4 regions of the Massilia sp. UYP32 genome follow, and region 1 is predicted to be linked to each of the others. Evidence: predicted binding sites of a transcription regulator. Region 1 holds the regulator's gene; each other region holds the start of a gene.

Region 1 (3,092 bases):
GGTCGGCGCCGGGTGTGGACGCGATCAGGGCATGCAGGGCCCGCAGTTCGGCGCCCGGCACGAAGACATCGGCCAGACCGATATGGAGCGCGTCGGCGGCGCCGATCGTCAGCCCGGTCAGGCCCAGGTAGTTGCCCAGCTGTCCGGGCGCATGCGACAGGAAGTGGCTGCCGCCGACGTCCGGGAACAGGCCGATGTTCACCTCGGGCATGGCCATCTTCGTGCGCTCGGTCACGATGCGCAGGCCGCAGTCCGGGCCGCCCTGGGCGATGCCCATGCCGCCGCCCATCACGACGCCATCCATGATGGCGATGTAGGGCTTCGGGTAGAAATGGATCAGGTGGTTCAGCGCGTATTCTTCGGTGAAGAAATCCTCGAGCAGCGCGCTGCCGCCCATCGGCGTCGCATGGCCGACCTCATGGAAGAAGCGGATGTCGCCGCCCGCGCACAAGGCCTTCTCGCTGCTGCTGGTCAGTACGACCGCGTCGACCTGCCCGTCATGCCGCCAGGCGCGCAGCACAGTGGTGAGCGCGCGCACCATCTCGAGCGACAGCGAATTGAGCGCCTTCGGGCGGTCCAGGGTGATGATGCCGGTGCGGTTGGCGACGCGGGTCAGGACGTGGTCGGTCATGGCGTAATCCGTAATGGAGAGACATGCATTTTACCGAACACACGAAACGCGTCATATCGGGGAGCTGGATGCAAAAAGGGCGTCCCCTCAGACGCCCTTAGCTAGTGTGAGCCCTGCGCCTGATCAGGCGACAGCAGCGTCTTCGCCGCCGTTTTCCGGCAGGCGTTTGATCGAGGTACGGCTATGGTCCTTCAGCATTTGCTTGTGTTTCAGAATCTGTCTGTCCAGCTTATCCATCAGCGTATCGATCGCGGCGTACAGGTCTTGCGCGACACTTGCCACGTGCAGGGTCTTGCCCGACACCTGGACGTTGATCTCTGCTTTCTGCCTTTTTTCTTTTTCAGTGAGGTTGTCGACGGCCAGGAAGACGTGGGTGTCGATCACCTGGTCGAAATGGCGAATGATGCGCTCGAGCTTATTCTGAACGTATTCACGGATGGCGGGGGTTACTTCGAGATGATGGCCACTGATTGTGAGGTTCATACACACTCCTTTGAAAAGGTTGCACCGTGTGGACCACACCAACGCGACAAGGCACGACGGGTGTGGACGGCGCAGTTACAAGGACTTGCGGAGGCTTACAGGGGGTATCTTGAGGGCTTCACGGTATTTTGCAACCGTCCGGCGCGCGATGACCATGCCTTGTTCCCCGAGCATCTCCGCGATCTTGCTGTCGGACAATGGGTTCCTAGGGTCTTCTGCTCCTGTCAATTGTGCGATGAGCGCACGGATTGCCGTCGAGGATGCTTCGCCTCCCGCCTCGGTGGCAACGTGGCTGCCGAAGAAATACTTCAACTCAAACATGCCGTGCGGGGTCAGCATGTATTTCTGCGTTGTGACACGAGAAATTGTGCTCTCGTGTAGGCCTAGTGTATCAGCTATCTCACGTAAAACAAGGGGCCGCATGGCAACCGCGCCATGGGAGAAAAAGTTGCGCTGGCGCTCGACGATCGCCTCCGCCACGCGCAGGATGGTGTCGAATCGCTGGCGCATATTCTTGATGAGCCACTTCGCTTCCTGCAGCTGCGCGCCCATCTGCGCTTCGCTCTTGCCCTGCTTGAGCAGGCTGGCGTACAGGCTGTTCACGCGCAGGCGCGGCATCACGTCCGGGTTCAGGGTGACCGCCCAGCCGCTCTTGGAACGGCGCACGATCACGTCCGGCACCACGTAGTCCGACACGTTCGAGGCGAACGCCGCGCCCGGATGCGGATTGCATTGGCGCACCACGGCCTGCACCTCGCGCAAGTCTTCGTCGTCGCAGTCGAGCGCTTTTTTCAGCTTGCTGTATTCGCGCTGGGCGAACCAGCTCAGGTAACCCTCGACGATGGTCAGCGCCATGCGCCGCGTCACCAGCGGCACGCCCGGCATGCGCCGGATCTGCAGCGCCAGGCACTCGGCCGCGCTGCGCGCGCCGACGCCCACCGGGTCCATGCTCTGCACCAGCGCCAGCGCACACCGTAATTCGTCGATCTCGATCTCGAGTTCTTCGGGCAGCCTGGCGTGGATCTCGTCGAGCGGCTCTTCCAGGTAGCCGTTGTCGTCCAGCGCATCGATCACCAGCTCGGCCAGCGCACGGTCGCGCGCCGACAGGATGGCTTCGCGCACCTGTTCCATCAGGTGTTCGCGCAGCGTGATGGCGCAGGCCTCCAGTTGCGGGCGGCCGTCCTCGTCCTCGCCGCCGCCGGACGATGGCGCGCCGCCGTCGCTCCAGTCGGCATCGACGCGTTCGTTGTCGGCGCCGCCCTCGAAACCCTCGCCCTCCTGCGCCGGCGCACCCTCGCCCTCGGCCTGCTGGCCGGGCGCCGGCGGCGCTTCGCCATTGGCGGGCGCATTGTTGATGGCGCCATCGGCCAGCAGGCGCACCGATCGGTCGAGCGGATCGTCGAGCCGCTCGAGCAAGGGGTTATCGCCCAGTATCTGCTCGATCTCCTGGTGCAGCTCGAGCGTCGACAGTTGCAGCAACCGGATCGACTGCTGCAGTTGCGGCGTAAGCGCGAGGTGCTGCGAAGTGCGAAGTTGCAGGGACTGTTTCATCTAGGCGTCGCTCACATGCGGAAGTGTTCACCCAGGTACACGCGGCGCACCGACTCGTCGGCGATGATGTCGTCAGGACGGCCGGAGGCAAGCACCGCGCCCTGGTTGATGATGTAGGCGCGGTCGCAGATGCCGAGCGTCTCGCGCACGTTGTGGTCGGTGATCAAAACACCGATCCGGCGCTCCTTCAGGAAGCGCACGATGCGCTGGATCTCGATCACGGCGATCGGGTCGACGCCGGCGAACGGTTCGTCGAGCAGCACGAAGCGCGGATTGGTCGCCAGCGCGCGCGCGATTTCCACGCGGCGGCGCTCGCCGCCCGACAGCGACAGCGCCGGATTCTCGCGCAGCTTCTCGATCTGCAGGTCGGCCAGCAGGGTGTCGAGGCGCTCGTTGATCTGGTCTTTCGACAGCGGCTTGCCGTTGT
Region 2 (3,092 bases), on a different contig from region 1:
CGGTTGACGAAGCCTGCGGCCACCGAACGATAATTGCTCTTCTGCACGGCGCTGCCCTGGCTGGTCACGGTGCCTGTGCCGCTAAAGATATTGTTCTGCAGTAAGACCGGGGTCGTCACTTTGCTGCCGACCAGGACGAAGGTGCCGCGCGAGCTGTCGTCGTTCAGGAAGGTATTGTTCACGACATACAAGTCCTTGCCCGGATTTGTCGCACCTTCCATGCCATAGGCCAGCATGCCTGGATTATTGTGGACCGCCGGCTGGTGGATCACGTTGCCGACGACGTAGCCGGTACCGGCATTCGGCAGGTCGATCTCATAGCTTGGTGCACCTGCCTTGGCAGTGGCCGATGGCGTGCTCGAGAAACGGTTGTAGCTAATCGTATTGACCTTGGCGCGCGACTTCAGATTGTGGCCGACCAGGGCGTCGTGCGAATAGTTATAGCGGAACGCGAGGCTGGCGACATTGCCGATATATAAGTTATGCGAATAGCCATCGCCCGCGCCATTGCGTTCGAATTCGCTGTATTCGATCACGATATTACTGTTGGCGTTGGCGCCGCTCAGAATTCCGTTTTCATTGCCGCGCAGGTAGGACGAGCGCAGCGTGAAGTTAGTGCCCTCAAGGCGTAGCGCGGCGCCGTTCTTGTCTGGCACCTTGGCGCCGAACATCTCGACGTTCTCGACGGTGATGTTATTGCCCTTGACCACCCAGATCGCCTTGCCTTGAGCATTCTTGCCGGCAGCATCGATCTTCGGGCGGCCGTTCACGCCGCGGATAACGAGGTCGCTCGGGCTGATGGCGCAGACGTCACCACTATAGGTCTTGCCACCCTGGATCTCGATGATGTCGCCGGCCTTGGCCTTGGCGAAAGCGGCGCAGGGCGCCGCGTAGGTCTTGCCAGGACCGACGGACAGGGTGGCGGCCGAGGTGCTGCCAATGGCTGCCAGCGACATCAGCAGCGCGGCGTTCAGGCGAAAGACGTGGTGTTTGGTCGATGCAGAGTTGCAGAATTGCATGGTATTTATCCTGTAAAAAATTCCGCTTGGAATTTGTTCCGGTGGGAAAGTTTTGAAGGATACGATATTTACGGCAGTCTACTTGTAACCAATTGTGACAGTGCAATATGGAAATATTTAACAATTACTAACCAATGAATATGAACGGCAACTATTTCATGCAAGTATTTTTGTTCAATAGTGCCAACTGTTTCTGAGCAGTTTAAATTTTCTTTCGAGCAATATTTTGAATCAGGTTTTATTTTGGTATTCAAGAAAATTCACGATAAGGGATTCAACGGCAATACAGTGCAGCGAAATACCACGCGGCATATATCCGTTGCTGGAAGCTGCCCGGGAAGCTTGCGAGAGGAGGAGAATGAACGAAAAGTTGCGCAGAAGACCGATAGTGCAAGGTGATCGCTCGACTTGAGGTAGTGTCGGTATAATTTACAGCGCCTGGATTTGCTTCCGGTAAGCTCGAGCTAATTCACTGATTTTTATAGAAATCAGGCCAAAAGGCATGAATTTTGCTTTGATGTAAGTATAATATTTTGCATCAAGGGGAAAGCATGCGTAAATTTATTGGATCGATTCTTGTAGTCGCCGCAACACTGGGCGCGGGGTCGCAGGCTGCGGTCGCGGCGCCGGTCGTCACTGTCGGTTCCGCCTACTCCTTCTATCTGCAAGGGAGCGAAAGCGATGAGGCGTTTGCCGGCGTCGCCACTTTCGATGACGAGGCAGCCATGGCGGTTCGGGGAGATAGTTTTCTCACCGTGAGCGAATCCGAGAGTGACTTGGGCAATGGTCGATCACTCATCAGTATTCAGATTCGAAGCACTGGCGATTTATTCCCGGTGTTGGGAGAAACAGCGATTTTGGGTATCGGTCTGTTCGATTATCCGCTCGAATTGATGAGCGTCGTTAATTTGTACGAGGCCCGTATTTCTTTCCTCGATTCAAATAATAAGCTGCTCATCGAAACGGATAATCTTGCTGACGGGGTATATCAGAATTATCCTTGGGACGGTTTTTTCCCGGCCACTGACGATGCGTTCGGAACCGAACAAATCGGCGGACTTGGCGTGTTGGGCATTAACTTCGATTTCTTCGTGAGCACCGAGCCGACCGCAGTCCCCGAGCCGGCTGGCGTCCTGCTGGTCGGACTTGGGTTCATGGCCATGCTGACCACGCGCCGTCGCCGCCTGCACTGATCGAAGCGACGTTATTGCTGGGTTGCGCTGCAACAACGTTCATGATCTTTCAAACAAAAAAGCACCCGGCTGGGTGCTTTTTTATTGGAGCCGCAGCGCGTCTTATTTGACGGCGGCCACCATGTAATCGACCGCGGCCTTGATCTCGGCATCGGGGAGGGTAGAGCCGCCTTTTGGGGGCATGAAGCCGGCCTTGCCCTGGAAGCCCTTGATCGCGTGTTCGTACATCACGTTAGCGCCCTGGCCGAGACGCGCGGTCCAGGCCGCCTTGTCGCCGAATTTCGGCGCGCCGGCGATGCCAGCGCCATGGCAGGCGATGCAGGCTGAATCGTAGGCTTTCTTGCCAGCGTCGGCGCTGGCAATGGCTGGCGCGGCTGCCGGGGCAGCGGCGGGCGTTGCGGCCGGAACTGGCGCTACCGGTGCGACGGTGGTAGCGGCGGCATCGGCCGGCGCCTCGGCCGCAGCCGGGGCAGGCGCGGGCTCGGCCGGCTCCTTGAAGCTGGCGCCACTCTTGTTGGTCATGAAGACGACGGCGCGCTCGACCTCGAGATTGTCCAGGTCCGGATTGCCGCCCTTGGCCGGCATCGCGCGGATGCCTTCGATGGCGTGTTTCAGCAGGGTGTCATAGCCTTGCGCCAGGCGTGCGCCCCAGGCGCCGTTGTCGCCGGTCTTCGGCGCCCCGGCCATGCCGCTGTCGTGGCAGGCTGCGCAGGTGGCGGCATAGACGGCGCCGCCGGCCTGCAGCACGCGCGGCGCATTGGCGTCGACCAGGGTGAAACCTTCTTCGGAAACGGGGCGAATGCGGTTGGAGATGGCTTCGGCGCTCTGGCCGTCGGTGCCGGCGCCGGTGGTGGCGGTACTGGTCACGAACGTGACGAGT
Region 3 (3,092 bases), on a different contig from region 1:
AGGTATCCTTGGTGCCGCCGCCCTGCGACGAATTGACCACCAGCGAACCTTCCTGCAGCGCCACCCGGGTCAGGCCGCCCGGCACCATCGACACGGTCTTGCCCGACAGGACGAAGGGACGCAGGTCGATATGGCGCGGCGCGATGCCCGATTCGACATAGGTCGGGCAGGCCGACAAGGCCAGCGTGGGCTGGGCGATATAGCCGTCCGGGTTGGCGATCAAGCGCGCGCGGAAGGCCTCGATCTCGGCGTGGGTCGAGGCCGGGCCGACCAGCATGCCATAGCCGCCGGCGCCGTGCACTTCCTTCACCACCAGCTCGGGCAGCCGAGACAGGGTGTAGGCCAGGTCTTCCTTTTTCCGGCACTGGTAGGTCGGCACGTTGTTCAGGATCGGCTTTTCGCCCAGGTAGAATTCGATCATGTCCGGCACGTAGGGATAGATCGACTTGTCGTCGGCCACCCCGGTGCCGATGGCGTTGGCCAGGCCCACCCGCCCCGCGCGCACCGCGTCGAGCAGGCCCGGCACGCCCAGCGTGGACTCGGGGCGGAAGGCGCGTGGATCGAGGTAGTCGTCGTCGATGCGGCGATAGATGACGTCGACCTGCTTCGGCCCGCGCGTGGTGCGCATGTAGACGGTGTCGTCGCTGACATACAGGTCTTGCCCCTGCACCAGCGCCACGCCCATCTGCTGGGCCAGGAATGCGTGTTCGAAATAGGCCGAGTTGTGCATGCCCGGCGTGAGCACGACCACGGTCGGGTCAAGCGGTCCGTCCGGCGCCACGGTGCGCAGGTTGTCGAGCAGCAGGTCGGGATAGTGCTCGACCGGCGCCACGCGGTTGCTCGCGAACAGGGCGGGAAACAGCCGCATCATCATCTTGCGGTTTTCCAGCATGTAGGACACGCCGGAAGGCACCCGCAGATTGTCTTCCAGGACGTAGAACTCGCCCTCGCCCGCGCGCACGATGTCGACGCCGGCGATATGGGCATAGATGTTCGAAGGCACCTTGACGCCCTGCATCGCGGGCCGGTACTGCGCATTGTTCAGGATCTGTTCGGAAGGGATGACGCCCGCCTTCAGGATATCCTGGTCATGGTAGACATCGTGCAGGAAACGGTTCAGCGCGGTCACCCGCTGCACCAGGCCGGCCTGCAGCCGGGCCCATTCGGCGGCGTCGATCACGCGCGGAATGATGTCGAACGGGATCAAGCGCTCCTTGCCGGCGTTGTCGCCGTAGACGGCAAAGGTGATCCCCACCCGCTGGAAGGTCAGCTCGGCTTCGGCACGTTTTTGCGCGATCAGTTGCGGCGACTGCAAGGCAAGCCACCGCGCAAACGCGTCGTAGTGAGGCCTTGCAATTGCCGCAGAGGAATACATTTCATCGTAAAAGTTCGGCATCGGATCCTCCAGTGGCATAGGTGCAATCAAGAAACGTGCCAGCTCGGCGACGCCGCACGAGAGAATTATATTGCGGGTATGAATCATGCTTGTGCACAGTTGAAACAGGTATATATCGATGTGCTGGTATCGTTCGTGACCACCCCTATAAAGGCACTCCCGCATGGCTATCCGTATCGCGCTGCACCACAAGACCAGTTACCGCTACGACCGGCAAGTCGCCCTCTCGCCGCATGAGGTGCGCCTGCGTCCGGCGCCGCATGCGCGCACGCCGATCCTGTCGTATTCGCTGTCGGTGCTGCCGCAGGAGCATTTCATCAACTGGCAGCAAGACCCCTACGGGAATTACATCGGCCGTTTCGTGTTCCCGGAAAAAACGGATACGCTCGAGTTCACGGTCGACCTGGTCGCCGACATGACCGTCATCAATCCCTTCGATTTCTTCATCGAACAATATGCGGAGCATTTTCCCTTTGTCTATCCCGAGCAGTTGCAGGGGGAACTGAGCGCCTACGCGCAGCCCGAGCCGGCCGGCCCGCTGCTGCTGGCATGGGTAGAAGCGGCGCGGCGCGAGCTGCTGGCGCAGCCGATGAACACCACCGACTTCCTGGTGGCGATCAACCAGCGCCTGCAGCGCGACATCGCCTATCTGCTGCGCATGGAACCGGGCGTGCAGACGCCCGAAGACACGCTCGAGAAGCGTTCCGGCTCCTGCCGCGACAGTGGCTGGCTGCTGGTGCAGATCCTGCGCACGATGGGACTGGCGGCGCGTTTCGTTTCCGGCTACCTGATCCAGCTGCGCGCCGACCAGGAGGCGCTCGACGGTCCGAGCGGCGCGCTCGAAGACTTCACCGACCTGCACGCCTGGACCGAGGTGTACATCCCCGGCGCCGGCTGGATCGGGCTCGACCCGACCTCGGGCATGCTGGCCGGCGAAGGCCATATTCCGCTCGCCTGCACGGCGCTGCCCTCGTCGGCGGCGCCGGTGACGGGCTTCAGCGACAAGGCCGAGGTCACCTTCATCCACGAGATGACGATCACCCGCATCCATGAAGACCCGCGCGTGACCAAGCCGTATTCGGACGCCGACTGGGAGGCCATCGACCGCCTGGGCCGGCAGGTCGACGCCGACCTGCTGGCCCAGGACGTGCGCCTGACCCAGGGCGGCGAGCCCACCTTCGTCTCGATCGACGACATGGACGCGCCGGAGTGGAATACCCAGGCCCATGGCGAGCGCAAACGCGCGCTGGCCGGCACGCTGGCGCAGCGGCTCAAGAATCATTTCGCGCCCGGCGGCCTGCTGCACTACGGCCAGGGCAAATGGTATCCGGGCGAACCGCTGCCGCGCTGGGCGCTGAACATCTTCTGGCGCGTCGACGGCGAGCCGCTGTGGCGCGACCCCGGCCTGTTTTCTAGCGAACACGTCGACGACGGCTATGACGCCGGAGACGCCCGCCGCTTCGCCGCCGCGCTGGTCGATGCGCTCGGCCTGCCCGCCGGCAGCGCCATCCCCGCCTATGAGGACGTGCTGCTGCAGGCCCAACGCGAGCAGGCGCTGCCGCCCAACCTCGATCCCCTGCGGGCAGACCTGGACGCGCCGGAGGAACGGCGCCGGCTGGCGCGCCTGCTCGAACGCGGCCTGGGCCAGGTGGCCGGCTACGTGCTGCCGCTGCAGGCCGCCGACGGCGCCGGCTGG
Region 4 (3,092 bases), on a different contig from region 1:
CAGCCACGCCGAGCATCGTCAGCAGCACGTCCATGTCGTCCTGGTCCGCCTCGGCATGGTTCGTGTAGCACACGTCGCAGCCCATGGGCAGGCCCAGCAGCTTGGCGCAGAAGTGGTCCTCCAGTCCTGCTCGGATGATCTGCTTGCCGTCATAAAGGTATTCCGGTCCCATGAACCCGACGACGGTGTTCACCAGCAGCGGCTTGAACTTGCGCGCCACGGCATAGGCGCGCGCCTCGCAGGTCTGCTGGTCGAGGCCGTGGCTGGCGTTGGCCGACAGCGCGCTTCCCTGGCCGGTCTCGAAGTACATCACGTTGTCGCCGACCGTGCCCCGCCGCAGTGACAGGGCGGCCGCCTGCGCTTCGGCCAGCAGCTTGAGCTCGATGCCGAAACTGGCGTTCGCGGCCTGGGTGCCGGCGATCGACTGGAATACCAGGTCTACCGGCGCGCCCCGTTCGATGGCCGCGATCGTGTTGGTCACGTGGGTCAGCACGCACGACTGTGTCGGAACCTGGTAACGGGCGATGATCTCATCGAGCATCTCGACGATGCGGATCACCTGCTGCACGTTGTCCGTGGCCGGGTTGATGCCGATGACGGCATCGCCATTGCCGTATAGCAGACCGTCGAGCAGGCTGGCTGCAATGCCGAACGCGTCATCGGTCGGATGGTTCGGCTGCAGGCGCGTCGACAGCGTTCCCGGCAGACCGATCGTGTTGCGAAACCGCGTGACCGACCGGCATTTGCGCGCGACCAGCACCAGGTCCTGGATCCGCATGATCTTCGACACGGCGGCCGCCATCTCCGGCGTGACTCCCGGGGCGATCTGGCCCAGGGTTGCCGTGTCGGCGTCATCGCCCAGCAGCCAGTTGCGAAAGTCGCCGACCGTCAGGTGGCGGATGCGCTGGAAAGCGCCGGCATCGTGCTCGTCGAGGATCAGGCGAGTCACTTCGTCCGTCTCGTAGGGCACGACGGCCTCGTTCAGGAAGGTCGTGAGGGGAAGCGAGGCCAGGGCCATCTGCGCGGCCACGCGTTCTTCGGCACTGCCGGCCGCGACTCCCGCCAGATGATCTCCCGAGCGTGCCGGGCTTGCCCTGGCCAGGAGTTCGCGCAGGTCGGCAAAGGTATATGTCCGTTTGCCTACGGTATGAGTAATTTGACTCATGGCTGGTTCCGATCAGTTGCAGATGATGGACATGAGGGCTGTGTAACCTGGTCTATACCAATGACGATCCTGCCACATATTCATGATGAATGCGCGCATGATCAAGCAGCTTCGATGTAAATCGCCCCAAGTTTTGTGGAGGCTCCATTTTGAAAAAATGAAGCGATGAGGAGCGGCTGCACACCGGAGACATTTCGCCGCTGGGTACGCCAGCAAGAGCGCGATGCCGACCAGCGCCCAGGCCCGACCAAGGTGCGGAGCGCCAGCTGGCCGATACGCAGCGCCAGCCGGCAATTCGGTGATGCCGATTCCCAGAATTCCCGCGCCAACTGCTAGAAATCAATTTGCATAGTCTAAAGACTAATAGACTTGCTGATACGTGTTTCGAAGGCGTGTGGATTCCGGAGGAGGCAGCATGGGCATCAACAGAGGCACGCCCTACATGCGACGCGCTAGTCCCGTGGCGTTCAGGCGTCCGGGCCGCGAGGATGGCGCAATAGGAATCATGGGCGTTGCAGCGATCATCATCATATGCGGGTTCTGCAGCCTGGCACTGGACCTTTCCCGCGTATACAACCGGAAGATGGAACTCCAGAGCGCCGCCGACGCCGCTGCGGTGAGCGCCGCGATCGAGCTGGACGGCACCAGGGCTGGCCTGACCAAGGCGGCACAGAAGGCAGCCGCGCTGTTTGCGATACCCGTCATGTACGGCGGCCCCAGTTATGGCTACCTGGCGGCAGCGATGGACTGGTCCGACGACGCCATCAGATTCGGGGCTTCACCTGATGGTCCATGGCTCACGAGTGGCGAGGCAGCGGCGAGAAGCGCACCCAACGGCCTTCTGTACGTCCGCATCGATACCGCGGGACTGGATCCGGATTACGGGCAAGTGGAGACCCTGTTTCTGCCAGTTGTCGCGTCCGGCGATACCGTGACCTCGACAAGCGCACGTGCCGTGGCTGGCCCGACTGCGATCGGCGTCATGCCATTCGGGATATGTGCAATGCACGATGATGAGAAGCGTAACCGGAATGGCGAGCTGGAAGAATACGGTTTTCGGCGCGGTGTCGGCTATGACCTCATGCAACTGAACCCCGAATCGGCGGGTGCAGGGCAGACCTTCCTGATCCATCCGTTCGTCGGCCCCGGCGCCGCGTCGTCGGCGGCGGCCGACTTCAATACGGTCGCGCCGTCCGTCTGCACCGGGATGATGGGGATGGCGCGCATATCGGGAGGAAAGGTCTCGGTGCAGTCGCCATTCGCCCTCAGCGAATACTACCAACAATTCAATTCGCGCTTCGATGAATATACCGCGCCATGCACCCCCAGCACCGCGCCGCCCGACAGGAACATCAAACCTTACAAGTTCAATGATGGCAGCGTGCCGTGGATGACGACCACACCACAGGCCCAGGCGTCGGTATTGTATGAGGACCACGACAATCACAAGCGCTGGACCGTGGCGGGGCCTTATCCATCGCCGGCCGGGACGAGTGGCGCGCAGTATGGCCCGCTCTGGTCTTATGCCAGGGCAGTCCGGTTTGCCGATCCCATGCCGTCAGGAGGCTACGCCGCCTTCCCCACATCGAGCTGGAAAGACCTGTACACCCCAGGCGAGCCAACCGCCAAGTCCAGTTATCCGTCATCGCCCCCTTATACGGCCGGCGGCGCGACGTATGGTCTGGCTCCCGTCAACGCTGGCGTGCGCGACCGGCGGGTGCTCAATATTCCCTTGCTCTCGTGTCCCGTATCGGGGGGGCGTGCGACGGTGAAGGGAATCGGCAGATTCTTCATGACCGTGAAGGCCGACGATACCCATCTGTACGCCGAGTTCGCCGGCCTGGCGGATGAACAGACTTTACGTACGCGAGTGAGGCTTTATCCATGAAAGCACGATTCAACCGAGGCGCACGGCGTGCGCAGACCG

The links. The regulator sigma-54, encoded in region 1, starts transcription at its own class of promoters, with help from an activator protein. The targets are predictions, from matches to a motif close to TGGCANGNAANCTGCTTT.
Region 2: ABIB42_RS22430 (PEP-CTERM sorting domain-containing protein) is a predicted target of sigma-54. The motif match lies at 1,518-1,535, and genes of this name have one in related genera.
Region 3: ABIB42_RS22765 (circularly permuted type 2 ATP-grasp protein) is a predicted target of sigma-54. The motif match lies at 1,420-1,437, and genes of this name have one in related genera.
Region 4: ABIB42_RS18575 (ethanolamine ammonia-lyase subunit EutB) is a predicted target of sigma-54. The motif match lies at 1,268-1,285, and genes of this name have one in related genera.

The regions. Positions count from the first base shown of each region.
Region 1 covers NZ_JBNDIK010000026.1:90,396-93,487, reverse strand. Annotated here, with positions in the region: gene ABIB42_RS20195 (enoyl-CoA hydratase/isomerase family protein) at 1-631, opposite strand, end outside; gene hpf (ribosome hibernation-promoting factor, HPF/YfiA family) at 755-1,114, opposite strand; gene ABIB42_RS20185 (RNA polymerase factor sigma-54) at 1,190-2,665, opposite strand; gene lptB (LPS export ABC transporter ATP-binding protein) at 2,677-3,092, opposite strand, start outside.
Region 2 covers NZ_JBNDIK010000032.1:18,377-21,468, reverse strand. Annotated here, with positions in the region: gene ABIB42_RS22435 (hypothetical protein) at 1-1,019, opposite strand, end outside; gene ABIB42_RS22430 (PEP-CTERM sorting domain-containing protein) at 1,571-2,212, shown strand; gene ABIB42_RS22425 (c-type cytochrome) at 2,315-3,092, opposite strand, start outside.
Region 3 covers NZ_JBNDIK010000033.1:2,639-5,730, forward strand. Annotated here, with positions in the region: gene ABIB42_RS22765 (circularly permuted type 2 ATP-grasp protein) at 1-1,396, opposite strand, end outside; gene ABIB42_RS22770 (DUF2126 domain-containing protein) at 1,560-3,092, shown strand, end outside.
Region 4 covers NZ_JBNDIK010000023.1:115,231-118,322, reverse strand. Annotated here, with positions in the region: gene ABIB42_RS18575 (ethanolamine ammonia-lyase subunit EutB) at 1-1,165, opposite strand, end outside; gene ABIB42_RS18570 (pilus assembly protein TadG-related protein) at 1,581-3,053, shown strand; gene ABIB42_RS18565 (TadE/TadG family type IV pilus assembly protein) at 3,050-3,092, shown strand, end outside.